One region of the Pseudalkalibacillus sp. A8 genome, then DNA from elsewhere that is predicted to be linked to it. Evidence: riboswitches for the same ligand, from Rfam matches in the RefSeq annotation. Region 1 holds a riboswitch; the other holds the start of a gene.
What was found. Region 1 has a riboswitch for glycine ahead of ACJROX_RS09630 (serine dehydratase beta chain). Riboswitches for the same ligand answer to the same signal wherever they lie in the genome.

Region 1 (15,054 bases):
AGAATGGTCCCGATCAGAGTGTGCTATCGTTCAGGAATCTTTTTCTTTCCGACACAGTCATCAAAGAGTGAGTCATGTATTTGGATCGCACACAGTCATGTGAAGGAAATCCTTCGAGTTGACCCGGAACATTGTGAGGTTGTGTTGACGAATAACAAAACGGTTCCTGTACATGCGACGAAAGCAGTGATGGAAGCAAAGGTCAACAGGGTAGCACAATATCGCCATCTCGTTATTCAACAGTTATTGGAGCAACAGACGAATTCAAATCCAGTTAGCAATTAGTCGCTCTAGAATCCACCGGTGCTTACACTTTTACACTAGATCAAGACATGACCCTCTCCTGATCTGAAACTTTTATGAAAACATCCGTACATATAAGTAAGATAAGTCGGCAAGGAGTGTGGGGAAGTTGATCATTGGCGGAGCGTTAATGATAGGAATCGGTCTTGGTTTTCTTTTTGACCAGGTGCCAGCAGGAACTTTGCTAGGATTAGGGGTCGGAATGCTAGTGGAAGGCAGCCTGAAGTATAGTAAGAAGCGTTCATGACAGCTGCATAAATGTGGCTGTCTTTTTTTCTTGAAAATTTGGCTTTTTTATATAGTAATGTTGATGTTTTGCAGCAAATTTTCTGAAGCTAAATTCCCGCCACTCCTGGAAAACGATCGAGGAGGCTTGCGGATCGCCTGTGGAAAGGGAGTAAATTTTGCATATATCAACAATGAATTTTAACAGAGCCAAAAATTCACGTCATTCAAACGTTAAAGAAAGTTATAGGATTCTTCATATATCGTTCATAAAGATGATTTAACCTTTAAGAAGTCAAGCCTTTGGTAATGTTCTATAACATTTGATGCCTAAATAGATTGTATGGTAAGGAAGGTGTTAAGTGGCAATGCAAAAGTATTCAGTCCAAGAGTGGGAATTGCACGGAATTCATTTATATGGTAAAGAAAAAAGATACTGGAACTTTCAATGTTCCAACTGCTATGGCGTTCAATCGGTGGAGGATATTTTGAAGGCAGGGTATCCCCCGAACTTGGCGTATTCATACTGTCAGAACTGTCATCACGACGCTAAACAAGGGACGGATGGAAAAGGGAAAATCATTAAAGTCAATCAAGATCTTCAGGTGGAAATTTTTGATTTTGCATAATAAAAACAGGACTAGACTAGGAAGGATGCAAGATTCCTTTTGGAAGCAAAACATCGTCATAGTCAGTCCTATTATTTTTTAAATTTCCCAGTTTCCGTCTTTGAACAGTTGAACCTTTTGGCCGTCACTTGTTTGTGCGACAATATCCAAGTCAGCAGATCCGATCATAAAGTCGGTATGACCTCGGCTTTGGTTGACGCCTCGTTCTTCTAACTCTTCTTTGGAAAGTTTGCCAACGTCTTTGACAGACATGGTAATGGCAGTTCCAATTGCCAGGTGACAGGAGGCATTTTCATCATAAAGTGTGTTGTTGAAAATGATCCCGCTGTTCGAAATCGGCGAGTCGTATGGTACTAAAGCAACCTCACCCAGGAATTTCATACCTTCATCAATCTCAAGCAATTGTTTAAGTGTGTCATAACCTGTTTCTGCACTGAAATCAACAACTTTACCATCTTCAAAAGTGATGCTGAAGTTATCGATTATATTTCCCATTGCAGATAAAGGCTTTTTACTAGAGACCGTTCCATTCACACCATTTTTATGTGGGGTTGTGAAAACTTCTTCAGTCGGAAGGTTCGGTATGTAAGACGAATTGAAAGTCGATTCATGACCACCCCCGATCCATAGATGATCCGGATGAAGGTCAATGGTCAGGTCAGTCCCTTCTGATTGATAATGGAGCGTCTTAAAGCGCTTCTCATTCAAGTAATCTACTTTTTCAGAAAGAGCTTTACCATGTTCCTCCCAGGCTGCGACAGGGTCTTCCTGATCGATACGGACAGTTTTGAAAATTGCTTCCCAAAGCGCCTCGATTGCTTCCTCTTCACTTTTATCAGGGAAAACACTTTTTGCCCAACCTACAGTAGGAACACCAGCGATCGCCCAGTGAATATCCCCATTCAGCTGTGCTTTTGAGAATGATTGGAGCTTTTCACCGCGATTTTTCTGTACCCACATGATACGCTCTGGAGGTACTCCCTTGTATGCATTCGGGTCGTCTCCCGTAATGTTTAACAAGCAATCATTGTTTTCTGCGAAACTATTATACTTGTCGATTTCCCACTGTGGCAGATCATCTTTCAAAGTTTCTTCAGAAGCTCCTTCAAAGTGGAAGCGGCTGGTTTCGGTATCTTTCCAGTCAACAAATACCCGTTTACAACCATTATCATAAGCGTGCTTCGTAACTTTGCGTGTAAACTCTTTTGCTTCGATCGGCGAAAGAATCAACAAGCGTTGTCCTTCTTGTATATTCAATCCGGTTTTTACAACGAGTTCAGCGTATTGATCCAACTTTTCCTCAAACGATTTCATCTTAAAATCCCTCCTCTAGAAAAATATTATCATAGTTCGATGAAAGGTGTTAGGGAAGAGGCAGTGAATTGGAAAATTTCTGATAGCAACCTATCAGAATGGTATAATATAGGAAAAGAAGTGGCTGAGCGATATAGAGTTATAGGGTTAGGATCTTGAGGAAAAAGTGGAGGGAAGGGATTACTGAAAAGAAAACCCGGTGATCGCAAAGACTGGAAAAGATTACGGAAAGGCGGTACGGGCAAACATTTTTGGACACAGAAGAGTTCGAAGGATACATAACGTTATTGTAATCTTGACGAAATAACACATCCGTTATATGTAAAATATGGAGGTATAGAGATTTGTATCGTTGGAGATAGGAGATACTTAGACGGTTTTGCAAACCCGGAGAATATTAAACAAATTAGATGGCTCTGAAGTGTTCTATCCCTTTTGAGTGTCAAAACCATTCCTTGGGTTAAATTATGCATTGCTTCCGAAATGTAACGGTTTTCAAATATAGATCATGGTAGGAGCGATTGAAATGCCTGTTTATAGTAAATTGGTTCGTGTTCGGATTCCTGAAATCATTGATGCTGGTGGAGATGATTACGAGACTCGTATCCTGGATGAAAAAGAATACTTAAAAGCTCTAGAGGAAAAGGCGGGAGAGGAGCTTAAGGAATACCAGGATGCTGAGGATAGCGATTCTGTGCTTGAAGAGTTAGCTGATCTGATGGAAGTAGTCTATGCGCTTGCAAAAGCCCGAGGATTTACAATTGAAGAGCTTGAGTCGATCCGGAACAGAAAAGCTGATGTACGCGGGGGGGTTCAAAGCGGATCTTTCTACTCGATGTAAAAGAAGGCAGGGATTAATCATGGGAGGATATTCGTATTACGATAAGGATGATTTCTTTCATCGGTATCAAGAGAGGCGTCATCGAGCAGAAAGCCCGAACAATGTCATTGGAGGGCCTGCATTGATGGTCTTACTCGGTGATGTTAAAGGAAAAGACGTACTCGACCTTGGTTGCGGTGATGGCCAGACTGGGGTCGAACTTTTCGCTGGTGGGGCATCAAGTTACCATGGTATAGATGGATCAGAGAAAATGATTGAACTAGCTGAAGGAAATTTAAAGGATACGAATGCTTTGTTGGAGCAAATGGATTTAAATAATTTGAAGACTGGGAACAAGAAGTATGATCTCATTATTTCTCGGTTCGTTTTTCATTATTTAGCAGATCTTTTTGCGCTTTTTCAAAAGATCCATCAAATGTTGAGAGATGATGGGAAGTTTGTATTCAGTGTACAGCACCCTATTATCACGGCTTCAATGAAGAGTGCTGAAGGAAAGCAACGTACAGATTGGATTGTAGATGATTATTTCGCTATCGGAGAACGACACGAGCCTTGGATCAACCAAACGGTGACAAAATATCATCTGACCATAGAACGATATGTACAAGAATTGCTAGATGCTGGATTCATGCTCATAGACCTGAAGGAAGGAACCCCAGAACGTCATCGTTTCAGTACGATTGAGGAGTACGAGCGACGTAAAAGAATTCCATTATCCCTTATTTTATCAGCTAAAAAAGTGCCAGGAACCGAAATAAGACCTTAGAGCCACAAGAACTTTCATCCGGTGCCTGGCACCGTTCTGGAAGCGAGGTGTATAAAGAGGTTTGAAAGGGTACCTGGTACACTATGGGATGTACTGATCTGATTTGCCTCTTGGGATGCTCAATGTGTTCCAGTCGCCTCCTTTCAGTTGTTTTCCGATGTAAATGATTTGGCCGATGTGGGAAGAGTAATGTGTAATTTGTCTTTGGATTGCATTGACCACGTTCAAGGGTTCCTTTCGGATATAGACCGTCTTCATCAAGTCTTCTTCATTTAGGGAATCTATCGTATTCACGAAGACGTCCCATCCGTTTTCCCACATAGCCATTAATTCGTCTCGTGTATCCATATTATCAATGAACTCAGTATCACGATGACGATCGGGTTTCTCTCCATCTGTGTTCAAAAAGTCAGTCCATCTCGAAACCATATTCCCGCTCAAATGTTTGACAATGATTGCGATACTGTTGGATTCTTTATTGGGTGTCCAAAATAGCTCTTCTGTAGATAATTGCAAAAATACACGCTCACCCTGCGTTTTCAATCCTTTGATATTCGACTTCACTTCTTCTAAATAGATTACAGCTATAGATTCCATCTACTTCATCTCCTAAAAAATATATCTGACAAATATATTCCAACATAACCTTAAGGATTCCTTCTCATATATGAACGAACATATGTCAGACTTGCAGGGATTTTATTTGTTTCTGGAGAATTAATTAGGTAAATTATCATCAATAAAGGGGTAAAGGATACATGAATCATACAGAACAGACAGACAGAGTCTTTTATGTTGCTGAAAAAATTATAGAAAATAAACAGAGGATCGCTGATAAAATAGCCCTGCTCCGATTAGAGGCGGTCAATGTGGATAATGATTTCTTGACAGAAGAAGCAATGAAAGAAAGGGCATTGAAGTTGATCGAAATGATCGGTACCAACTTGAAAAAAGATGACCATGCAAATTTTAACGAAGCGATCGATTGGGGGATCGAAAAAGGAAAAGAAGCAGTCGTAAAAGATGTACCGATAACTGAAGCGCTTCAAAATACACAATATTATCGAAAAGCCCTTTGGATTTTCATCGCTGAAATAGTGGAACAAGAAAGGCTTGGTGGGGAAGATATCATTAAAATAGCAAACGGATTAGACCCTGTACTGGATCAAGCTGTCTTTGGCTACAGCAAAAGCTATGTCGAATACAATCTGCAAATCGCACAAAGATATCAAGATACATTACTGGAATTATCTGTTCCAGTCGTACCTTTATTCACTGGATTAGCGGTTCTTCCAATCATCGGTGATATCGATACAAACCGCGCAAAAATGATACAAGAAAAAGCTTTAGAGCGGTGTCAGGATATGAAACTGGAGCGATTGATCATCGATTTGTCTGGTTTAACAATCGTTGATACTATGGTTGCGCATCATATTTTTCAGCTAGTCACAACGCTAAAGCTTTTGGGAGTTAAAGCGGTGATTACAGGGATCCGTTCAGCAGTTGCGATTACTGCAGTTAACCTGGGAATTGATCTACACAATTTAAATATCTATACTACATTACAACAAGCTTTGGAAGCTCTGGGTTATGGCCTGGTAAAAAAGGAAACGATCAAGTAATAAGGAAGGTAGGAGCGTTGTATCAAAAAGTACATCAATTTGACTCCGATCGGAATCAATTATCCTGAAGACCTGGTTTTGGAACGTGTCCTGGTCGGACTCATCATCTTTTTGACCTTATTAATGAATGGAAGAATCTTATTCAAACTAAAATGATGTTTGGACTCTATGCTTCATTTTATATTTTCTTCATTACTCGTCCTTATCCGTGGACTTGTTATTAAAGGGGTATCAGTCATTTGTCTCAGCAATATTCGGCATCGGGCTATCAATTTTGTATACACAGATTCAAAAGTATTCAAAATGGAAAAAGAATTTCAACAGACTTGAAAAAATTACTGTTGAAGATAATCGTCTGTGTAATCCTGCCCAAGGGTTACACGGCCGATTCCTTCTTCAGCTAATTTTTTCTGAAGTTGATCAAGTATGAATAAAGTCACCATCTCGTTCAACTCCTCATCAGATAGTTCTTCCAAATGTTCGAAAATTTCTTCCCGCGATTTTTCCACGAGCAATCCATATACAATTGGATACATATCTTCTTCATCAGCTGAAAAGTGGTATTTAAACGTATCATATATTTCATCGACCAATCTCATCAGTCATCACCTCAAGGTTAATTTACCCCTGTAAGCGTCCATCATTCACACTTGAAATTCTTGAAATTTTTTAGCATATTTTTTAAAATAATAATCAATAATAGAAGATGTGTTCAACATTAATGGGCTATAGCCAAGCGGTAAGGCAACGGACTTTGACTCCGTCATGCGCTGGTTCGAATCCAGCTAGCCCAGCCATACATAATGACACCCCTAGTGGGTGTTTTTTCTTTGAGCTTATATCTTGATTCCGTATATATGCCCTGTTACCTTAAACAATAACTTAATAAAGTATATCCACTAACATTATGAAAGGGAGTGCGAGGATAATGGATCCATTATACAATATAGGAAAACTGGGAAAAGTGGAATTGAAAAATCGTTATTTGGTGGCCCCGATGACCCGTGTAAGTGCGGAAACCGACGGACAAGCTAATGAACGGATGGAAAAGTATTATGAACGCTATGCTGAAGGTGGTTTCGGGGCAATTATAACAGAAGGAATTTATCTTGATAAATCCTACAGTCAAGGTTATCATAACCAGCCAGGAATTACAGACGTTAAACAAATGGAAGCATGGAAACCGATCGTAGAAACTGTTCATCAACATGGTACGAAAATGATTGCACAACTTATGCATGCCGGAAGTCAGGCACAAGGTAACCGTTTTACAGATGAAACGGTAGCACCATCTTCAATCCGTCCAAAAGGGGAGCAACTTCCGTTTTACGGTGGATCCGGTCCATATAAAGAGCCGAAAGAAATCACGGTGAACGAGATTGCCGATGTGAAAAAGGCATTTGCAAACGCAGCAATTCTTTCCAAAGAGGCTGGTTTTGACGGCATTGAGATTCATGGAGCCAATGGCTATTTACTAGACCAATTCTTGACTGATTATTTAAACCATCGACAGGATCAATATGGAGGATCGCTTGAAAATCGCCTTCAGTTCAGTCTTGAAATCATTGAAGCAGTTCGAGAAGCAGTTGGAGAGGATTTCATGGTCGGTATTCGTATTTCACAAGGGAAGGTCGCGGATCAGGAACATAAGTGGCCGAATGGTGAGAAGGATGCTTATACGATCTTTTCAATGCTTGGAAAAACCACTCTAGACTATATCCATGTAACCGATGGAGATGGCGCTGCTCCAAGTTTTGGAGTCGGAACGAAAACAATGGCTAAGGCAGCCAAAGATTTCAGCGGCCTTCCGGTCATTGCCAATGGTGGTTTAGGAGAGCCAGATAAAGCACGGAAGCTGATTAATCAAGGTGAAGCTGATTATATAAGTCTCGGCACAAGTGCATTGGCAAATCCGGATGCACCCAATCGCATCAGCAACCATATGCCTTTAAAAGAATTCAATGCAAAAGAAATCCTAATGCCCCAAGCACAAATTAAAGACATTGAATTGAAGGAATAAATCCTGACTGAATAGCAATTTTTGAAGGCTGTCCAGTGTGAAATGAAGGGGGCAGCTTTTCATTTTTTATGCAATTTGAAGTTCGGCTGCATCTCTCAACCTCTTGTACAAGGGATGCTTTCACTGTCACTAGTGTAAGCGTTTCCTGAAATAATTGACAAATCAACCTTAAATCCCACATAATACAATTAAGAAGTAAATATATGTGCGAATGAAGATTGTGGGAGAGTCGGAGGTTCAAATCCCGACACCGAAGGAGCAAGTTTCAGAAAACCATGGAACAAATCTCTCAGGTAAACGAACTGCGATTGGACGCATCTCTGGAGAGCGCGAAAGCCACCAAAGGGGTAACCAATAATCTCTCAGGTAAAAAGGACAGAGCAGGTGAATTCACCTTCTTTGTCCTTTTTATTTTTGGCAATAGATGGAGAAAGTTCCCTGTGTTAAGGAGGCGTTTATATGGTCTACAATAGTTGTTTTGATATTATAGGACCGATCATGGTCGGTCCTTCGAGTTCCCATACAGCAGGTGCAGTTTGGATTGGCCGCGTTGCCTATGAACTTATAGGTGGTGTACCTTGTCAGGCTGAAATCAAGCTATATGATTCTTTTGCAGAGACCTACCAGGGACATGGCACTGATAAAGCTATACTTGGCGGCTTGCTTGGTTTTGATACGGAAGACATGCGAATCAAACATTCTTATGAATTAGCGGCAGAAGCAAATTTGGAGTACGATTTTGTATTAAAAGAAACCAGTAGTGAATTCGATCATCCGAATGTTGCAATCCTGACGGTGAAACTCGGATCCCGAAAAATGATTGTCGGCGGTGCTTCAGTTGGTGGTGGGCTTGCCAAGATCTTTAGAATCAATGATGAAAATGTCGATTTGTCTATTAGCAGTCATGACGATTTGAAAAAGATTCTTCAACATGATGCCCAGTATATGGGTTGATAGGAGGTGAGAGGTATGGATATCCAATCGACAGCGGCCTTGATCGATTATTGTGAACGTGAAAATAAGACGATTGCAGAAGCGATGATCGATCAGGAGCAAATAAAATCCGGCAGATCAAAGCAAGAGATTATCGACATGATGAAAGAGCGCTTGATCAAGATGCAGAATGCAGTTACGGAAGGATTGAACGATGCAACCGTAGCACCGAGTGGAATCTCAGGTGGAGATGCTGTCAAAATGAAGGCGTATATTGAAGCGGGAGACGTCCTATCTGGTTCAATTATCAGTGATGCAATGGCTTGCTCGATGGCGACATCTGAAAGCAATGCCCGTATGGGAGTGATCGTAGCGACACCAACCGCCGGGGCAGCAGGAATCTTACCAGGCGTATTGTTTTCCCTTCATAAAAACACGGATCTCGACCTTGACGACCTTGTGATGGGATTGTTTACAGCCAGTATGCTCGGTTATGTTATTGCTAACCGATCGTTCATATCAGGAGCTGCAGGTGGGTGCCAGGCAGAGGTAGGTTCAGCTACGGCTATGGCTGCAGGTACGATTGTCGAGCTGAAGGGTGGTTCGCCGCGCCAAGCGGTCCACGCAACGGCTATGGCTATGAAATCTTTACTAGGGCTCGTCTGTGACCCTGTTGCGGGATTGGTTGAAGTACCTTGCATCAAACGGAATGTGATCGGAACTTCAATCGCTTTTTCTTCAGCGGATATGGCACTGGCTGGGGTAGAAAGCCGAATACCATGTGACGAAGTGATTGATACGATGTATGATATAGGTAAAAGCTTGCCGCGATCTTTGAAAGAGACCGCATTAGGTGGATTGGCGATCACACCGACTGGCCAAAAGGTCAAAGAGCGATTGTTCTCAAAAACCAGTCTTATAGATCGGTTGGGAGGAGGAAATGAAGATGAACCTCAAAATAACCGAAATGGCACTTCACGAACTAAAAAAGTTGAAGCTTGCACCAGATAAAATCCTGCGTATCGATGCGGAAATGCAAGGTGGTTGCGGTACGATGATGAAGTTCAAGTTGATTGAGGACGATTCAAGGAAAAGCGATTCAGTCATTCGAGCAGAAGGAATCGAGTTTTACATCGATCATTTTACAAAAAGGAACTTAGATGACGAACTGACATTGGATTTCCATCCAGAATCAGGTTTTGTTTTCGAGTCTGAATGGGGTCCGATGGGGCTTGAATGTCATCTTGCTTGAATGAGTTAGAGGCTGTCCAACATGTGCCTGACTCTCGATGACTTATGTCGAAGAGGGCTGGTACTCAGCAATTGGACAGCCTCATTTTTATTGTTCCTTTAAAGTTAGCGGACATCTGTTCCTCTATTTGTGACAAAAAGTGGTGTTACCAGAAATTAGTGGACATCTGATCAGTTAATCAGCAGAAAAGCAGCTGGATTTTAATGATTTTATACGAATAAGGTCTCTGGAGTCCGCTAAATCCATCGCGACACCTCTAAGTCCTTTTAGCCCATTTAAAGCTGAAAAAGTACTGACCCGATCCGAGTCAGTACTTAACCAGTTTCTACTACTGCATTTGGTTTGTTCCTTGGTTGGCTTGTGTGTTACCACCCATTCCACCCATGTTCGTCATACCGGGAATAACGTTTTGAAGTTGACCTGCTTGTCTTCCAGACATCATACTGTAAGCGGCGGCACCAATACCTACAGATGCAATGACAGGCAACCATTGAATATTTCTTCTGTTCATTTTGTAAATACCTCCCTTACTAAAGTGAACGAAAGACATACTTATTTTGTTCTTCCTCAACCACAACATGTTAGTAGAACAATCCCAATTTTTCATGTAAAAAGCATTAAGACGAAAAATAGGATAGAAACATCTGGGCACCATAAGAATAAATTGCTGAACAAGGGATGTTTAAAGTTATGGTAAAGCGTGGCGCGCTCGTTCTTCTTATCGTATTGATTGTTTTTTCAATATACGTTTTCGGGTTTGCTACATCACCGAAAGCCTACGACAATGATGCGGGTGGTCCATCATCAAAGCCAGTCGTGCTTTTACTTGTTGATTCATTGATGGACAAACCGTTGCAGCAAGCGATCCAAGAAGGTAAAGCACCTGCGTTGGAATTCTTGATTCAAAAAGGACAGCTGCATACTGAGGTTATTAGCTCGTATCCAACCATGTCGGTAACAATCGACAGCACCCTTATGACCGGAACGTATCCGGATGGACATCAAGTACCAGGACTGGTGTGGTTCAATAAAGAGGAAAGTCGGTTGATCAATTATGGCAGCGGGAAAGGCGAGATTTTACGTTTAGGTATGAACCAAGTCCTTCAAGACGGATTATTCAATTTGAATCAGAAGCATTTGAGTGAAAAGACACCAACCTTATATGAAGTACTGTCGGAATCCAATAGGGCATCTGCTTCGATAAATGGGCTGATTTTTCGAGGAAAACAAAAACATGTTTTAAACGTCCCCCAGTTAGCCCGAATGGCCAACATTTTGCCGGAAAACTCAACCGTTGATGGGCCGTCCATATTGTCTTTAGGTGCCATGTCATACCATAATCCAGAAAACAGAATGAATATCAATGCGTGGCAAAACATGGGCTATAATGATAAGTTTTCTGCTAAAGAACTGAAGCATCTGATTCAACAGGATCGACTCCCAGCTTTTACACTGGCTTATTTTTCAGATATGGACCATGATGTACACAAAAATGGGCCGATGGATCGTAAAGGAATTGAGAAATTGGATGAGCAAATACAATCTATATTGAATCTGTACGATTCATGGGACGATGCGATTAAAAGCGCAATTTGGATCGTCTACGGTGACAGCGGGCAGTCTTCGATAAAGGATGACAAGAGGAAGGCCCTGATTGATTTGCGTAAGCTTTTAAATAAGTACCATCTCTGGGAAATCGGTAGTTCTCTAGAGAAACAAGATCAGGTTGTTCTGGCTGTTAATGAACGGATGACGTATATTTATCTGTTGGATGATAATATTCCAGAAACGGATGTCGTTTCGGAATTAAAAGAGGATCCAAGAATAAACTTCATCGCTTGGAAAAACGGACAGCTAAATCATGTCGTATCTACAGAGTCGGATCGTGAACTTATTTTCAGCCCTGGTGATAGTTATAAAGATGATTACAAACAAAAATGGGATTTGGACGGCGATTTATCAGTGATGGATCTTAAAATAAATGAAGGAAACAAAATTGAATACGGGGATTACCCTGATGGGCTTGCAAGGTTGTATGGAGCATTGCATTCCCATGAAGGTCGTTTTGTGATCGTGGATGCAAAACCTGGATATGAATTTGTTGATTCGCACACTCCCACCCATATCGGTGGTGCGGGGCACGGCTCCTTACACAAAGATGATTCCATCACCCCATTGATTATTACAGGTACTGACGAGACACCAAGATATGAACGCGTTGTAGACTTTAAAGAGTGGATCATATCAATGACCAAATAAATGTTACTATATTTTGGTATGATTGTTTAAAATCGGGGAAAGATGATCAAAATATTGACATCCTTTCAATGCCTTGCATTGATTTAGCAAATATCGGGAGTGTTTGATTAAATGGGATTTAAGAAGAGGGAAACAGAACGATTGGCCTGAGGTTGGAGCCTTTGGGATTTAAACAATCGCCGTGTTCGGATTTGTCTATTATAAAAATGGCGAGATTCTTATGATTTTCGGCTTGATTATCGGAAAAAGTCGCGCGATTTTGGTATATCTGCGTGATTAATCGTAAATCGGCGAGAATTACCCAGTCCAAATGAATACTCCATATTTTTACAATTTAATAAAGGAATCTCCTGATGGATGCAGAATCTACGTAGTGGATTCTAAATTATGAGGAGGTTTTTTATGCAAGCCCAATCTTTGATAGAAGAAATCAATCAATTAGGTGAAGAACTCCTTAAGAAAAAGAAACAGCTGGCTGAACTTAGAAGAGAGCTTCCTGAGGAACGAGTGGAAAATTACAGGTTCGAAGAAATAAGGAAAATGAAGAAGTGACACTTCAAGAATTGTTCCTGGATAAAGATGAGTTGATCGTCATTCACAATATGGGGAAAGGATGTAACTATTGTACGTTATGGGCTGATGGATTCAATGGCGTCTATCACCATCTGATCGAGCGTGCGGAGTTCGTCGTAAGTACACCTGATGAACCGAACGTGCAAGAGGATATTGCAGCAGAACGCGGTTGGCGATTCCCGATGGTTTCTACTAAAGGGACGACTTTCAAATCGGACATGGGATTCGAAAAGGACGGCTCATATTACCCTGGCGTTTCAACCTTTCGAAAAGGCGAAAACGGTGAAATTTATCACTATGCTCATGCGCCGTTAGGACCAGGGGATGATTTCTGTTCAGTCTGGCCTTTATTCGAGATGTTGCCGGATCGGGAGGGAACATTCAAACCGAACCGGAAAATCAATCAGAGATCTACTCTCCAATTGACCAATAACATCGCAATCCAGGTCAAAGATTACGAAAAGATCATCGGCATGAAGCCTGAAAGGACCTATGAGGATGAAACAAGGATGTCCTTCAACGGTACCAATTTCTATTTGGAACAATTGGATGGTGGGAATGTATTTTTCGAGTTTTCCACAGATGATTTTGAAGACATGAAACAGCGGCTTCTGAAACAAGGGTGTAAAATTACAAAGGAACATCATGAGAAAAGCATCATGGTCGCCGATCCTTTCGGGATGAACTTCCACCTGTATGAAAGCAGGAATCGATAGTATAAAGGAGCGCAGGGAATTCTCCCTGCGCTTTTATCAAATTAATTTAATACAAATAAACTCGTGCTTCGTAAGGCTTCAACGTTACAACCTTTTCACCTTCATCTATTTTACTGTAATTGACAAGGATCAGTTCTTTGTTGGAGCCTGCTTTGACCTCATTAAAATCAATTCCAGCTTCATTACCGCATAAGTTGGTAATAATCAGAGCAGTCTGTTTCCCATAAGTTCGCGTATACACGTATAGCTGTGGATGGTCCAGCAGCAACAGCTCATATTTACCATAAACGAACACAGCGTTTTCCTTGCGTATACGGATCAATTCTTTGTAATAGGACAAAATCGATTCTGGATCATTCAGCTGAACATGAACATTGATCTTTTCATAATTCGTATTGACACCCATCCATGGTTTCGAGGTTGAAAAGCCTGCGTACTCATGATCATTCCATTGCATTGGCGTCCGGGAGTTATCACGGCCCTTCGTCCAGATGACTTCCATCAATTCCTCCTGGGTTTTTCCTTCACGAATCCCTTCTTCATAAAAGTTCAACATCCCGACATCATTGTAATCTTCGATAGAAGGGAACTTTACATTGGTCATCCCGATTTCTTGCCCTTGATAGATATACGGTGTACCTTGCATCAGGAAGTAACAGGTAGCTAACGCTTTTGCTGACTCCTTATGAAAGTTTTGTTCGTCACCGAAACGGGATACCGAACGTGTCTGATCATGATTTTCAAGATACAGTGCATTCCAGCCGTGATCTTCCAATCCTTTTTGCCACTCAGTCAAGATCCTCTTAAAATTGATGAGGTCGAAAGATGTATCGTCCCCTTTTTCCCAGAGACCCATATGTTCGAATTGGAAGATCATATCGAAGTAACCTTTTTCTTCACCGACCCATTCCTCAGCATTGTCAATATTGACGCCATTTGCTTCGCCGACAGTCATGATGTCGTATTTATCAAAAGTCTCTTGCTTCAATTCCTTCAATAAAACCTCGATGCCTTCACGGTTCATATGTCCTTCGAAGGAAGGAACGTATTTTTTACCTTCGGGGTTTGGCATATCCGGGAAACCAGGTACTTTTTTTATATGGCTGATCGCATCGACTCTGAAACCATCTATCCCTTTATCCAACCACCAATTGATCATACTGTAGACTTCTTCACGGACCTTCGGATTCTCCCAGTTCAAATCGGGTTGCTTCACATCGAATATGTGCATGTAATATTCATTTGTCTTTTCGTCATATTTCCATGCCGAGCCACCGAAAATCGATTCCCAATTGTTCGGTTCCCGGCCATCTTTTCCAGGGTGCCAAATATAGTAATCACGATATGGATTATCTTTTGATTTACAGGATTCGATGAACCAGGGATGCTCATCAGATGTATGGTTGACGACCAGGTCCATGATCAACTTCATTCCACGCTTGTGTGTTTCAGCCAATAATCGATCAAAGTCCTCCATCGTACCGAATTCATCCATGATATCCTTATAGTCGCTGATATCATAACCGTTGTCAGCATTAGGAGATTGATAGATCGGGGAGATCCAGATGACATCGATGCCGAGATCTCTCAGGTAATCCAAT
Region 2 (15,054 bases), 1.8 Mb from region 1:
TACGATGATGTTTTTCTTACCAGTCGCATCGTACAATTTCATCGGATCGAAAAAATAAGGGATGCTCGCACTCATCCTGACAGCTTTAGCAATTTTGAAGCGTTCCGGTAAAATACCATACCTCTTCAAATCATCCGGCAAAACGATAAGACGCCCATTCGTGATATCAGAAGCAATGATTTTAAGGGAGCCTTCAGGGAGATCACCGAAAGTACTTATTCCTTTAGCCGCAAGCACCTCTTCAACCCACTGTTCCAACCGCTTCCCTTTATAAAGGCCTAACTTCCAATACAACATCAGCCACTTCATGAAAGGAAAAGCCACTGATAGCCTTCTTGGGTCGAGAAATTCTCTTATATCCACCTCATGGAGTAAAGTTTTAATTTCATCTGCTTTATATCCTGCAGCCACTACTGCCGCAAAAATAGCCCCAGCACTTGTCCCGGCAGTTCTTTTAAAAGTAATCCCTTTCCGCTCTGCTGCTTTCAAGGCTCCAATAAATGCGATTGCTCTTACACCACCGCCTGAGAATACGCCATCTACATCCATCGTTTCACCCCTCTCCATTTTATATATGACTGTATGCAGGAGAGAATTCATACAGAAAGCTTAGAAGAATTGATGTTGAAAATTGTTCGCCAATTAAAAAACAATCACAACACAAGGCTATGATTGTTCCTGTTCCTCTTCATTTTTACGTTGAATTTCCCGTAGTCCGTCAATCCGGGACGTATCTTCATCAAAATATTGAACCAGATCCCCGATCCGGTCAATCGCATTCCAGCTCAAGTGATGTTCAATTCCTTCAACATCTTCATAAATGTTTTCTTGATCAACCCCAATGACTTTCAGGAAATCTTCCAAAAGTTCATGTCGATATACAAGACGTTTTCCAAGTTTCTTACCATTCGGTGTGAGTACGAAGCCACGATATTTTTCATAAACGACATATTTGCCTTTATCCAGTTTCTGTACCATTTTCGTAACCGATGATGGGTGAACTTCCAGTGCTTCTGCAATATCTGAAACTCTTGCGTATCCTTTTTCATCAATCAACTGGTAAATACGTTCAATATAATCCTCCATACTTGGAGTTGGCATGTTCTTCCCCTCCAATACCTGCTGATTTTGTAACTGGTTACAAAATCAAAACATACTAAAAGGATACAATAATAACAGGCAAGTGACAAGCGTACTTGGCGTTTAAGTGAAGTATTCGATTCTCGTCTCAGGAAAGTATCGGTGTATATAACCCTCGATCGTCTCCCTCAATTCTTGAGCCTCATCCTTTTTTTGTGAGGTCGAGACCGATTGTTTGCACTTATGTATTAATTTGGAATTCAAACAGGAAAAAAATGCAAGAATGTATGAACTGTGGATGCAACAAAATACATAAAAGCGTTAATATCAGGAGGTAGTGATTTGAGAACATTATCGATTATCCTATCCATGCTAATAAGTCTTACCATACCTTACACAGCAAGTGGTCAAACAGATCCCTCCTTAGTCGCAGCGTTTATAAGAGATGGTGACCTTTGGATAATAAAAGGGAGCGAAGAACAGCTAGTGACAAAGAAGAAAGAAATATCCGGTCCTAGGTGGTCTGATGATGGAAAATGGCTAGCTTACTTGGAAGGGGAAGAAAAACAAAACATTTGGCTGTACAATTTAGAGTCTCGGAAAAAGGAATTGTTTTTTAAAGGTGATGCTTCCAACATACAATGGGCTCCAAAAAAAAATTCTCTTGCTTTTCAGGTAGGTGAAACACTTTATTTAAAAAACATAAACAGTGAAACAGCTAAACCAATAGCCTCCGATGTCGGAAATTACTCCTGGTTCCCAACAGGGAATGGTTTCTTAACATCCACTAATTCAGAGCTGACCCCTGACGGCTGGACTGATATAGAATTCTATAAAATAATACTTGAGAACAATCAGATAAAAAAAACAGATTTCTTCAAGTTGCCTGCTCTAACACTGGAAAATGATGAATTCGGGATCGGGACTAGCATTTTCAAATGGTCACCCGATGAAAAATGGATTTCTTTCATCAAATATCCAACAGCTTCATTATCTGCAGATGCCAACATTTTATATGTACTTTCTTCTAATGAAAAACAATTGATCAAACTCAATCAAATGCTCAATGAACCAAGCTGGTTTCGCTGGGCACCAAACCACAATTCACTTGCCTATATTGGTGGAGTTAATCGAATATCGATTATGAATAAATTCTTACAAGTCAAAGAACTTCCAGCTTCAAAACAGGGAACGTTTACACCAGATGGATATGTAGACAGGGATTTTACCTGGCATAATGATCAGTTGATTACAGTTGCAAGGTCAAAGGAAAGCGATTGGTCAAATGATCCAGCCCAACGTCCATTACCTGCTTTGTATCAGATTGACTTAAAAAACAAAGAGCAAAAAAAGATTACAAATCCTAAAAATGGTTTTGGTGATTTCACGCCTCACTATTTGCCTGGATCAAATCGACTTATTTGGGTTCGTACTAATCGAAAGAATAATAACGTGTGGATTGCTGAGGAAAATGGCAAACATGCAAAAGTGTGGATTTCTAATATTGATCAAGGCGGAAACTTTTACGAAAAATGGGATTGGAGCAATGTTTTGAGCATCTATATTCCTAAGGAAGTAAGTATCCGCCCGTAAAACGGGCGGTTTTAATTTCGCCCTATAAGGGCACTTTACCAACAATCCCCTTAAGGGGGCTTTTGAATTGACCGCCAACCGTTTATCTCTCTACCTATTTCTTGAATGGGTATATTCTCATTTAGTCATGTTGTCCCGCAAACGATCTTCAGCTTCTTGTTCTCGAATATATTTCGCTACTGTTTTTTGATTGAGTCCAACTGTACTCACATAGTATCCTTTAGCCCAAAACGTGCGATTTCCATGATTATATTTCAGGTTTGCATGTCGGTCATGTATCATCAAAGAGCTTTTTCCTTTTAAGTATCCCATGAAGTAAGATACTGACATTTTGGGTGGTATTCTGACCAACATGTGTATATGGTCTGGCATTGCATGAGCTTCAATGATCTCAACATCTTTCATATCGCATAATCTTCTTAGAATCACCAATGTCTTTTCTCAATTTCCCAAATATGATCTTCCTTCTATACTTTGGGATAAACACAATGTGATACTTACAATTCCATCGGGTATGTGATAAACTGTTGTCGCTCGACATGAGCAGATCTCTTCTCGTTAATTGAAATTGGTTTGACGGCCAGTTTCTATTATAACGAGAGGAGATTTTTCTGTTACAACCCTTAAAGGTTAATTTTCACACAGGCATAGCCTGTGGTTTAAAAAGACTTAATGAAAAAGAACCGAGTAAATTGCTTCACTCGGTTCTTCTATATACAATTTAGATTCCGCACTTCAACTGTGCATTACAATTTGTACATGTGTTACATCCACCGATTTCTTTTACTTTACCCTTACGGCAGACCGGGCATGTGTTTCCTACTTCATTTCCAATCGTGACATCCGTGGAACGAAGGTCGGAAATCGTATCGACAAGGACAACTTTCTTCTTTTCTTCTGTTTTAGACGCTACAGAATCATCATCGAAAGTATTCTCTTCGGCTTTTAGTGTCAGTACCTGTGAATCACGGCTGCCATCCACGTATACTGTTCCGCCTTTTGCTCCACCGTTATATAGACGTTCGTAAACAGCTTGTACTTGCTCAACTGAATAGCCTTTTGGAGCATTCACCGTCTTACTGATCGAACTGTCAATCCAGTTTTGGATGACACATTGTGTATCTGCATGTGCTTCTGGCTTTAGATCCATCGCAGAAACAAACCATTCAGGCAGGTTTTCAGCATCAGCTTCAGGATTTCGTGACAGGTATTCGTTCACGATATCTGCCTTGACCTCAATGAACTTTCCTAGACGCCCACTTCTAAAATAAGAGAATGAGAAGTAAGGCTCTAATCCAGTACTTACGCCAACCATCGTACCAGTGGATCCAGTAGGTGCTACAGTCAACAAGTGTGAATTGCGGATACCATGTTCCAGGATTCCCTGGCGGATATCTTCAGGCATCTTCTTCATATAACCTGTATTGATGAAGGCTTCACGTAATTCTTTTGTTTCTTCATTTGTATTTCCAACTAAAAATGGAAAGCTTCCTTTTTCTTTCGCTAATTCAATCGATTCACGATAAGCTGTAGTGGCCATCGTTTCGAAGATTTCATCAGCAAGTTTGTTTCCTTCTTCTGAACCGTAAACCGTTTCACAGTAGATAAGAAGATCATGAAGACCCATGACACCTAGTCCAACACGACGTTCTCCAAGAGCTTGTTCACGGTTCTTCTCTAAGAAGTACGGTGTCGCATCGATAACGTTATCCTGCATGCGGACCCCGGTTCTAACTGATTGTATCAACTTATCAAAATCAACACGTTTATTTTCTTTATCTGCAACATTAGCCAGATTGACAGCAGCCAAGTTACAGACGGAGTATGGTGCGAGTGGTTGTTCCCCACACGGATTGGTTGCTACTACTTTCTGTCCATATGCTTTTGCGTTGGTCATGTCATTCGCGTTGTCGATAAAGAAGATTCCTGGTTCTGCCGAATAGGTTGCGCAGATATTGATCAGATTCCACAGTTCTCTTGCTTTGATCCTTTTATAAACACGAATGCCGTAACCTTCAGCTTCCCATTCTCGAACATCTCCGTATTCATGCCACTTGGTGTTGTACTCGAGCATTTCTTCAAATGTGTAATTTTCCACATCCGGGAATCGAAGTTCGTACTCTGTATCATTTTCAACAGCTTCCATGAATTCTTTGGTCACGCATACCGAAATGTTCGCACCTGTTAAAAATTCTGGGTTGTGGACACTATAGTTGCCGCCGGTTTGCAACTTTTCTTCAGCTTCCTTGATGGCTTTATTAGTGAAACCGCCTTGTCCAGGGATAGCTTTATAGTTTACAATGCTTTGATACATATCTCGCTCGGTTTCAGTAAGTGGTGTGAATTTCAATTTATCTAAAGCTAATTGCTTTATGGTTTCATCTTCTGTATTTTCAACTAGGAACCTGAGTATCCTTGGATTCTGCATTTTTGAAATGATGAATTCGATAATGTCGGGATGCCAATCCGTAAGCATTATCATCTGCGCACCTCTGCGGGATCCGCCTTGTTCGACAAGATGTGTCAGCTTTGCGATGTCATCAAGCCACGACACCGATCCTGATGATTTTCCGTTTACGCCTTTTGCCAGTGTGTTTCTCGGTCTGAGTGTCGATCCGTTCGTACCGACTCCACCGCCCCGGCTCATGATCTCCATCACTTGTTTACGGTGGTCAGAGATTCCTTCTCTCGAATCTTGTACGAATGGCATAACATAACAGTTAAAATACGTTACATCCGTTGCGGCTCCTGCTCCATATAGCACCCGGCCTGCTGGTACGAAGTTCAAGTTTACAAGTTCATGGTAGAACTTCTCGAATGATTCCTGTCTCTTTTCTTCTGTTGTTTCTACGGAAGCTAGTCCTGTCGCATTTCGTTTAGCGATCTGCTCGTAATAGATTTCTAATGGCTTATCGATCGTATCAAGAGATCTCTTTACGATTCCTGTCTCCATTTCACCCGGCTTGTCGAGGACGCTACGGTAATCCTCATCCACTTTCACCTCTGCCGTTTTTTGTTCCCGATCTATGGAAACGATGAACCCCAAACCCCTTGCAGGAAATTTCGGATCATCTTTAACCGTCAAGATGACAAAATCTCCTTCTCGTAATGTTCTTTTCTCAGTATCCTTGAACGAATACCGATCCAACATCACCAATCTTGATACCCCTTTGTGAGTCGTATGCATGTCCGGTGTGATCGGATGCACCTGTTCGAATTTAGCAATGTCTTCATTCAACCGGTCAATGTTGATATGATGTCGTTGCTCCCCTGTTACAATCGCCATCCAGGATCCTCCTTAATAATTATTAATTTTTATAATTTTGTTGTTTGTTTTAATGTTACCCAAATCATAGCACAGCAAAACCTAAAACATCAATATATAGTGCACATTATTTTAAGATAATACAATATATTGTGTCTATGAGAACAAGTCAACTTAATCTTGTCAAAATCAAAAACATATAAAAAATGTAGAATAAGGGCGAAAAGTGTCCAATTTACACCCCAGACATTCAAAAAAGACAAATTTACAAAGTTGCGGGAAGGAGTCTTTTTTGAGCCTCTGATGACCGTTGAACTTCACAAATATCCTTCTTTTTTCCAATAAAAAGATTTAAAAACTGCGACCATTTTGGTCACAGTTAACGTCTAAATGTCCACTCATCATTCGCATATCGTCTTTTAACGATTTCATCTATATATTGATTTTGTTCTTCGGTCAATTCCAAAGGTATGAATTCGATATCGAGGCCTTTTTCGAAGCCGTCCTTAAAAGCTTTCTTAGATTCCTCGATGGTCACCCTTTCAGGTCGGAGATCATTAATCGCTACAGCCTTCTTGCTGAACGCTTTTTGCATCCGTTCTCTCACTCTCTCGTTCGTAAACTTGAAGCAATCGAACAATTTGTCTTCATCGATATCGAGTAGGATCGACCCGTGCTGTAGGATGACACCCTTTTGTCTTGTTTGGGCACTTCCCGCTACTTTTCTTCCTTCAACCACGAGTTCATACCAGGATGGTGCATCAAAACAAACGGCTGAACGAGGATTTTTAAGCCCAGCCTTTTCTTCCTCCGTTTTCGGAACTGCAAAGTATGCCTCTAATCCCAGGTTGCGGAAACCGCCTAATATTCCTTCGGAAATCACCCGATATGCTTCAGTTACAGATTGGGGCATTTTAGGATGTTCTTCCGAAACGATGACACTGTAAGTCAATTCTTTGTCATGAAGTACAGCTCTGCCGCCGGTTGGCCTGCGTACGAATCCATAGCCGTGTTTTTTCACTGCATCAAGATTGATTTCCTTTTCCACCTTTTGAAAATAACCGACTGATAGCGTAGCAGGATTCCACTCATAGAAACGGACTACGGGATGAATTTCTCCTTTACTATGCCAGTCCAACAGTGCTTCATCCAAAGCCATATTATATGCTGGTGAGCTTGCACCAGATTCAATGAAATACCATTTTTCTTTCATCTTTATGTACGCCTCTTTCCATTCGTCATCCATTCACCTTTCATAGTTTAACAGAAACCTATCAATCCATACAATTCATTGATTTTAGAAACTTAGTTTTGCGAATAAGAAAATTCCTGTATATAATGGACATGGTATCTTTATAGATATGGTAGAAAGTTTCTAGGGGGAAAAGAAATGGAATGGATTTTTTGGGCACTACCAGCAGCTATCATCGCATATATGATCATCGCTGGGCTCTATCAACGAAGACATCTGAAAACGTTGACAGAAGAAGAATTCCGCAGCGGGTATCGAAAAGCTCAACTGATAGACGTGCGGGAACAAAAAGAATTTGATAATGGACATATTCTCGGAGCACGGAATATCCCGTTGTCACAGCTCCGAATGCGTCATAAAGAAATCCGTAAAGATCAGCCTGTATATATGTACTGTGAAAGCGGAATGCGTACAGTTCGTGCAGCAGCTGTCTTAAGGAAGAAGGGCATTAAAGACCTTTATAACCTTAAAGGCGGGTTCAAGAAATGGAACGGAAAAGTAAAAAAAGGAAAATAACCTGAAGATAAGGATCATCCAAAGACTTCATTTATGAATGTTGTAAAGGTGGTCCTTTTTTATAGGTAAGACAGGGGCCATTTAAGACTGTATTTGAGAGGACAGCACACCTTATCTTTAAAACAACAAAATTATCTTAACAACGTGAAAAATCCCCTTCACCAATGGAGTGAAGGGGATTTATTATACATAATTATTGTTTTTCATAGCGAAGAATCGGTTTACGGGCTGCAGTTGTCTCATCCATACGTTTGATAACTGTATTATGAGGCGCTTGTTGAACAACCTCAGGAGATTCCTCCGCTTCTTTCGCAATCTGGATCATCGCATCGATGAATTCATCCAACGTTTCCTTTGATTCCGTCTCTGTCGGTTCGATCATCATACATTCCTCCACATTAAGAGGGAAGTAGATAGTCGGCGGGTGATAACCGAAATCAAGTAAACGTTTCGCCATATCCAATGTCCTTACGCCAAGCTTCTTCTGACGCTTACCGGAAATGACAAATTCATGTTTACAGTGCTGTTCAAATGGAAGAACAAAATACGGTGCAAGTTTACGCATCATATAATTCGCATTCAAGACAGCATAGTCACTGACCTTTTTCAATCCTTCCCGGCCCATCGTTTGGATATACGTATAGGCACGGACATTGATTCCGAAGTTTCCGTAGAACGGCTTTACTCTTCCGATTGAATCAGGACGGTTATAGTCGAACACGTATCCATCTTCTGTTTTGGCAAGGATCGGCTTCGGTAAAAATGTAATCAGATCTTTCTTGACCCCGACTGGGCCTGATCCAGGACCTCCACCACCGTGCGGGCCTGTAAACGTCTTATGAAGGTTTAAGTGAACCACATCGAATCCCATGTCTCCTGGACGTGTTCTTCCCATGATCGCATTCATGTTCGCACCGTCATAATAGAGCTTTCCACCAGCTTCATGGACAATGCGTGCCATATCGAGAATATGCTCCTCAAAAAGACCTAGGGTATTCGGGTTCGTCAGCATCAAGGCTGCCGTGTCATCCCCGACTACACGTTTCAAGTCTTCCAGGTCGACTAGGCCATTCTCATCCGATTTGACTGTAACCGAATCAAAGCCTGCTACTGTCGCTGAAGCCGGATTAGTTCCATGAGCAGAGTCAGGAACGATCACCTTCGTACGGTGATGGTCACCATTCTTTTCATGATACGCTCTGATCATCATCAAGCCTGTCCACTCACCATGGGCACCAGCAGCTGGCTGCAGGGTGACCTCATCCATACCTGTGATTTCTTCAAGAGATGTTTGCAAGTCGTACAGCATTTCCATTGCCCCTTGGACTGTATCTTCATCCTGATAAGGGTGGATATGCGCAAAACCTGGAATCCGCGCAACATCTTCATTGATTTTCGGATTATATTTCATCGTACAGGATCCAAGTGGATAGAAACCTGAATCCACACCGTGATTACGTTTAGATAATGCTGTGTAGTGGCGCATGATCTGAAGTTCGGATACTTCTGGTAATTCTGGCTCCTCGTCACGGATATATTCAGAGTCAATCAGTTCTTCAATGGGAGTTTCAGGGACATCGAGAGCTGATAAGCTATACCCTACCCGTCCAGGTTTAGACAGTTCAAAAATGAGTGCTTGATTCTTTTCGTGGCTCATTGGACTCCCCCCAATTCTTTTACAAATGTATCGATTTCTTCTTTAGTCCGTTGTTCCGTTACAGCGATCAACATATACTGATCGAGTTCAGGATAATATTGTCCGAGATCATAACCACCTACGAAGCCTTTTTCAAGAAGCGCCTTGTTCACTTCTTTTACAGGCTTTGATACTTTAACGACGAGCTCGTTAAAGAAAGCTCCTTTAAAATGGACTTCCATGCCACTTTCTTCAAGCTTTTTCTTTGCATAGTGTGCTTTTTGAAGGTTTTGCATAGCGATCTCTTTGATTCCTTTTTTACCAAGTGCTGTCATGGCCACAGAAGCAGCCAAAGCATTCAAAGCTTGGTTCGAACAGATATTGGAAGTCGCCTTGTCACGACGGATATGCTGTTCACGTGCTTGAAGTGTAAGAACGAAACCACGTTGCCCTTCTTCATCAGTCGTTTGTCCAACTAATCGGCCTGGTACTTTACGCATCAACTTCTTCGTAGTCGCGAAATAACCACAGTGCGGTCCTCCAAAAGCTGCCGGGATACCGAATGGTTGTGCATCCCCGATTGCGATATCTGCCCCGAATTTTCCTGGCGGCTTAAGCGCCCCAAGAGAAAGCGGGTTGCTGGAAACGACGAACATCGCTTTTTCTTGGTGGACGATTTCTTCAATTTCCTTCAATGGTTCGATTTGGCCATAAAAGTTAGGATATTGGACGATGACGCAAGCTGTATCGCCATCAACTGCTGCTTTCAATGCTTCCAGATCAGTAGTGCCATTCGTCGCTTCAACTTCTACTACCTCGAGATTCGGGCCTTTCGCATACGTATGGAGAACACTCAACGCTTCTGGGTGGACACTTTTCGAAACGATGACCTTCTTTTTACGAGTATGCGCTGCACTTAAGAAAGCTGCTTCTGCTAGAGCTGTTTGACCATCATACATGGAGGAGTTGGCTACTTCCATTCCAGTCAACTCACAAATCATCGTCTGGAATTCAAAAATTGCCTGAAGCTCACCTTGCGAAATTTCTGGTTGATATGGTGTGTATGCCGTATAGAATTCCGAACGTGAAATCACATGATTGACAATCGACGGGATATAGTGGTCATATACCCCTGCTCCTAGGAAGGAGGTATAGTCTTTCGTGTTTACGTTCTTCGCCGCGAGCTGCGACATCTTTTTCATCAGGTCATTTTCCGGAATCGCTTCGGTGATGTTCAAGTCCCCTTTAAATCGAACATTCTCAGGGATATCACTGAACAACTCATCGATTGAATCGATACCGATTTCTGCTAACATTTCCTTTTCATCTTGCTCTGTCATTGGTAGATAACGAAATTTCACCTTTTATTCCCCCTCTTCCTTAACGTTTATAGAAAGGTGCTTTTACGACTTCTGCTTTCAAGCGTCGTTTACGGACTTGGACTTCTACTTCGGTTCCGAGTTCCGTATACTTCGAGTCGATTAAAGCTAACCCAAGATTTTTACCAAGTGTAGGAGATTGCGTACCAGTCGTGACCTCTCCGATTTTCTCATCATTTTTGAAAACTTCATAATGGGTACGCGGTATACCTTTATCAATCATTTCAATACCGACTAACTTGCGTTTCAATCCATCTTCTTTCTGCTTGCGCAAAGCATCTTTTCCGATGAAATCAGGCTCTTTGTTCAATTTGACTGCAAAGCCGATTCCTGCTTCCAGCGGAGAAATCTCAGCAGTCAACTCTTGGCCGTATAAAGCGAGTCTCGCTTCAAAGCGTAATGTATCACGAGCTCCTAGCCCGATTGGAAGAACGCCGTCTTCTTTACCCGCATCTAAAATGGCTTTCCATAGGTGTGCAGCATCTTTACTTTCGATATAGATTTCAAAACCATCTTCTCCAGTGTAGCCCGTACGAGAAACCAGTGCTTTCTTTCCATCGATTTCTACGTCTTCTGCAAACTTGAAGAAACCGATTTCGGAAAGATCGTGTTCTGTAAGCTTCTGCAAGACTTTTTCTGCAACTGGACCTTGTAACGCTAATTGAGCAATATCCTCCGAAAGATTCTGAATTTCAACATTTCCTTGTTTATTCTTTATAAGCCAGTCATAATCTTTTTCAATGTTTGCAGCATTTACAACGAGAAGATAATCACCTTCCCCACGCTTATAGACAAGGAGATCATCTACAGTTCCACCATCTTCGTAGCACATAGCGGTGTACTGAGCACCACCATCCTTCAGCTTAGATACATCGTTGGTCATCACATATTGAAGAAAAGCTTCCGCTTCCTCACCTTTTACCGTAATCTCTCCCATGTGGGAAACATCAAACAAACCGGCTTTGGAACGTACCGTTTCGTGCTCTTCCTTAATGCTCGAAAATTGGACAGGCAATTCCCAACCACCAAAATCGATTACTTTTGCTCCGTATTCTTTGTAAAGTTCATGCAAAGGGGTTTGCTTTAGGGATGACATGAGCATCTCTCCTTCTATTTTAATTTTCTTCCAGCTACTAGATTTAGTCTTATAAAAGTTAAACGAATAATGAAACCGGCTAAAAGCGTCACGTCCTATGACAACGCCGGTCCTAGTACATCCTGTACGTCGGAGGACCGGTAAAACCAAGTAACGATCACTGCCTAAAAACGTCACATCCTGAGACAACGGCAGTACTAGCACGTCCTGTGCGTCGAAAATTCGCCGTTTATCAACGAGCAGTACTTGCATTATTTCTACGAGTTGTACCGAGGAAGCGTTCATCAAAGGTACACTCGTCGACGCAGGTACATGAGCCCTTGGATACTTTTTGAACTTCCTCCAAAAAAAGAGAGGACAAAGAAGACTTTTATAACAACAAGCCCTCTCTGTCCTCGTACCTGAAAGTTTGATCACAGAACGGTTAGTCCTGCGACTTTCCCCTTTGGTGGCTCCATAACCGAGCACTCTCCAGAGTTGCGTCAAACAAGAGTCCGTTTGCCTGAGAGATTCGCTTTCGCTTGCTCCTTCGGCGCTACCCTGAATTAGTAGACTCTCCCCTTGTTCTCACTCGCACTATATGATTGAACATCACTCACTTCATACACCATAAAGACTAAATCGGTAACAGCTATTATATTTCTCAGTTCGCTTGTTCATACTAAGTATGAATCTAGTTATATCTTATCATCGAAGAACGTATAATCGCAATTATCTTTTCTATAGAAAGCGTTCTATTTTAAATATTAACGAACATTATGAGCCGAATCATCATAATTCGTTCGATAATCAACCTAATTTTACATTCGGAAAGGGTTTTCGTCTATGACTTTTAAAATCCAGCATGATCAAACCTGGAGTTCTGATTTCATTAAGCGCCTGGATGAAGACGGTCCATGGTCAAATTGGGAACTCTATAAGCTTGCATTAGAGGCAGAAGAGAGTTTAATAATACCCGATTTTCTCGGCCTTCAGGCACCAAAGCATATCCCCCATGTCCAAATACTTCCGCATCAGATGGAGGTTGCCCGGAAAGTCATTGAGGACATGAACGGAAAAGGGATCTTAGCTGATGAAGTAGGTCTAGGAAAAACGATCGAAGCCGGTTTGATATTGAAAGAATACATGATTCGTGGTTTAGCAAAGAAAATCCTGATTCTCGTACCGGCTTCCCTTGTTTTGCAATGGACCCATGAATTGAACACAAAGTTTCTCATCCCTGCTATACCGCAAAAGAAAGCTTATGTCTGGGATCAGTATGATGTGGTCGTATCATCGATCGATACTGCGAAGAGAAGCCCTCACCGTGATATTGTTTTAGATCAAGATTATGATTTGATTATTATTGATGAAGCACACAAGCTGAAAAATAAAAAGACGAAAAACTATGAATTCGTCCAGCATTTAAAGAAAAAGTACTGTCTTCTTTTGACTGCAACACCGATCCAAAATCGGATTGAAGAGGTTTTCAACCTTGTTTCGTTATTAAAACCTGGTCATCTCGGGAATGAGGAGTATTTTGATGAAGCCTACAGGTCAGGACGATATAATGTTCAAAATGAAAAAAAGCTCAAGCAGCTGATCAATAAAGTGATGGTCCGTAACAGACGAGAAGATACAGGCTTGAAATGGCCAAAACGTATCGTGAAGACTGTGCCGATTACACTTTCACCTACAGAACGTAAACTCTATGAATCCATTACACAAGCACGATCAAATACCGATTACGAACAACAACATGCTTTTTCGACCATTACCTTGCAACGAGAAGTCTGCAGCAGCCGTGAAGCGGTATTCTTAACGTTAAAAGCAATGGCTGAAAAAGAAGGTATCAGTGATACTGCTAGGGAGACAGCAATCACCTTAATGCACGAAATCGAAAATGTCGATCGGAACTCGAAAGCTGAAAAAGCTTTAGAAATCATCCAATCCATTGATGGAAAAGTAATCATTTTCACTGAATACCGTGCTACTCAATTGTATCTGCAATGGTACCTTCAACAGCATGGCATTAGTTCTGTACCTTTCCGTGGAGGATTCAAGCGGAATAAGAAAGACTGGATGACCCAACTATTCAAAAATCATGCGAAAGTGCTGATCGCCACTGAAGCTGGTGGTGAAGGTATCAATCTGCAATTTTGTCAGCATATCATCAATTATGATTTGCCTTGGAATCCGATGCGGATCGAGCAAAGAATTGGCCGGATCCACCGAATCGGCCAGGAGCATGATGTACACATTTACAACTTTGCAACTGAAAATACGGTTGAAGAACATATCCTGCGCCTTTTATACGAAAAAATCAATTTATTTGAAAATGTGATTGGCGATTTAGACGAAATCCTTTCTCGTGTTGGGATGAAGAACATTGAACAACATATACGGGATATTTTTTACGAGTCTGATACAGAAGGAGAAATCAGGGTTAAAATGGACAATTTGACTTCGTTGTTGACTTATTCAAATGATGAGGGGGATGCTTATGCTTCAGAAGGACATTCATAATTTTCTGGACCGCTATTTTACAGCAAATGAATGTGAAATGCTCGAGCGAGAAAATCACCTTCTTCATGTCCAATTGACGATTGAACTTGATAAACTGTTGATGAACCGTCCTTTTTATTGGCATTATCAGGAGCTGACAGGTGCAGAGCCTAACCCTCTGAAGCTTAAGCTTCGGACGGAGCAGTCTGAAGAAGATAAAGATGGTGAGTTTATCCATTTCGGTTCACCAAGGTTACATCAGATTTTCCAGTCGACTCGACAGCTCGGCTCATATATCCGGCTTTTTGAAAACGTCCAGCAAAATGAAAATGCTTATGTACCACTTGTCCCATGGATCGGCTTGAACATAAAAGTGTCATATCATTGTGACCGCAAGAAGGATTTCCTTCATTCTATAGGTCTGAACCTGATAAATGGGATGATGGTTAGTGAATTCCAAGGTTTGTTAGAATCAAAAGCTCTAACGCCGAAAATTCCCGATTATTGTTATACGATGAGCTCTTTGATCAAACCTGTAAGTGGGATAAAACGCATTGAGCATTATATCGAGCAGGTCATACAAGACGATGATCCACAATGGTCGATTGATGCAAGAAAACGATGGCAGGAAGATGAAGAACTGTTGGATCATTTCTATCAGGATATTGAAGAGCTTCCAGAAAGCTATCATCTTGAAAAGCAAGCGCTGAAAGATCTGTATGAGCCGAAGGTTGTAGTACAAATCATAAATGG

Region 2: another riboswitch for glycine. It lies ahead of gcvT (glycine cleavage system aminomethyltransferase GcvT); the one in region 1 lies ahead of ACJROX_RS09630 (serine dehydratase beta chain).

Annotation. Positions count from the first base shown of each region.
Region 1 is NZ_CP174509.1:1,848,833-1,863,886, forward strand. It holds gene ACJROX_RS09575 (competence protein ComK) at 1-285, shown strand, start outside; gene ACJROX_RS09580 (hypothetical protein) at 404-550, shown strand; gene ACJROX_RS09585 (VVA0879 family protein) at 897-1,157, shown strand; gene ACJROX_RS09590 (aminopeptidase) at 1,236-2,471, opposite strand; gene ACJROX_RS09595 (nucleoside triphosphate pyrophosphohydrolase) at 2,980-3,312, shown strand; gene ACJROX_RS09600 (class I SAM-dependent DNA methyltransferase) at 3,332-4,078, shown strand; gene ACJROX_RS09605 (DUF1572 family protein) at 4,160-4,675, opposite strand; gene ACJROX_RS09610 (STAS domain-containing protein) at 4,837-5,700, shown strand; gene ACJROX_RS09615 (DUF6154 family protein) at 6,036-6,299, opposite strand; tRNA gene ACJROX_RS09620 (tRNA-Gln) at 6,423-6,497, shown strand; gene ACJROX_RS09625 (HisA/HisF-related TIM barrel protein) at 6,629-7,720, shown strand; glycine riboswitch at 7,932-8,035, shown strand; gene ACJROX_RS09630 (serine dehydratase beta chain) at 8,180-8,674, shown strand; gene sdaAA (L-serine ammonia-lyase, iron-sulfur-dependent, subunit alpha) at 8,690-9,664, shown strand; gene ACJROX_RS09640 (iron-sulfur cluster biosynthesis family protein) at 9,600-9,905, shown strand; gene ACJROX_RS09645 (hypothetical protein) at 10,234-10,416, opposite strand; gene ACJROX_RS09650 (alkaline phosphatase family protein) at 10,584-12,164, shown strand; gene ACJROX_RS09655 (hypothetical protein) at 12,567-12,716, shown strand; gene ACJROX_RS09660 (DUF899 family protein) at 12,713-13,453, shown strand; gene ACJROX_RS09665 (glycoside hydrolase family 13 protein) at 13,500-15,054, opposite strand, start outside.
Region 2 is NZ_CP174509.1:3,630,500-3,645,553, forward strand. It holds gene ACJROX_RS18750 (patatin-like phospholipase family protein) at 1-549, opposite strand, end outside; gene mntR (transcriptional regulator MntR) at 667-1,101, opposite strand; gene ACJROX_RS18760 (translocation protein TolB) at 1,375-2,673, shown strand; partial or broken gene tnpA (IS200/IS605 family transposase) at 2,791-3,214, opposite strand; gene ACJROX_RS18770 (vitamin B12-dependent ribonucleotide reductase) at 3,395-5,959, opposite strand; gene ACJROX_RS18775 (biotin/lipoate A/B protein ligase family protein) at 6,318-7,184, opposite strand; gene ACJROX_RS18780 (rhodanese-like domain-containing protein) at 7,329-7,706, shown strand; gene gcvPB (aminomethyl-transferring glycine dehydrogenase subunit GcvPB) at 7,900-9,363, opposite strand; gene gcvPA (aminomethyl-transferring glycine dehydrogenase subunit GcvPA) at 9,360-10,703, opposite strand; gene gcvT (glycine cleavage system aminomethyltransferase GcvT) at 10,723-11,817, opposite strand; glycine riboswitch at 12,298-12,388, opposite strand; gene ACJROX_RS18800 (DEAD/DEAH box helicase) at 12,643-14,322, shown strand; gene ACJROX_RS18805 (YqhG family protein) at 14,300-15,054, shown strand, end outside.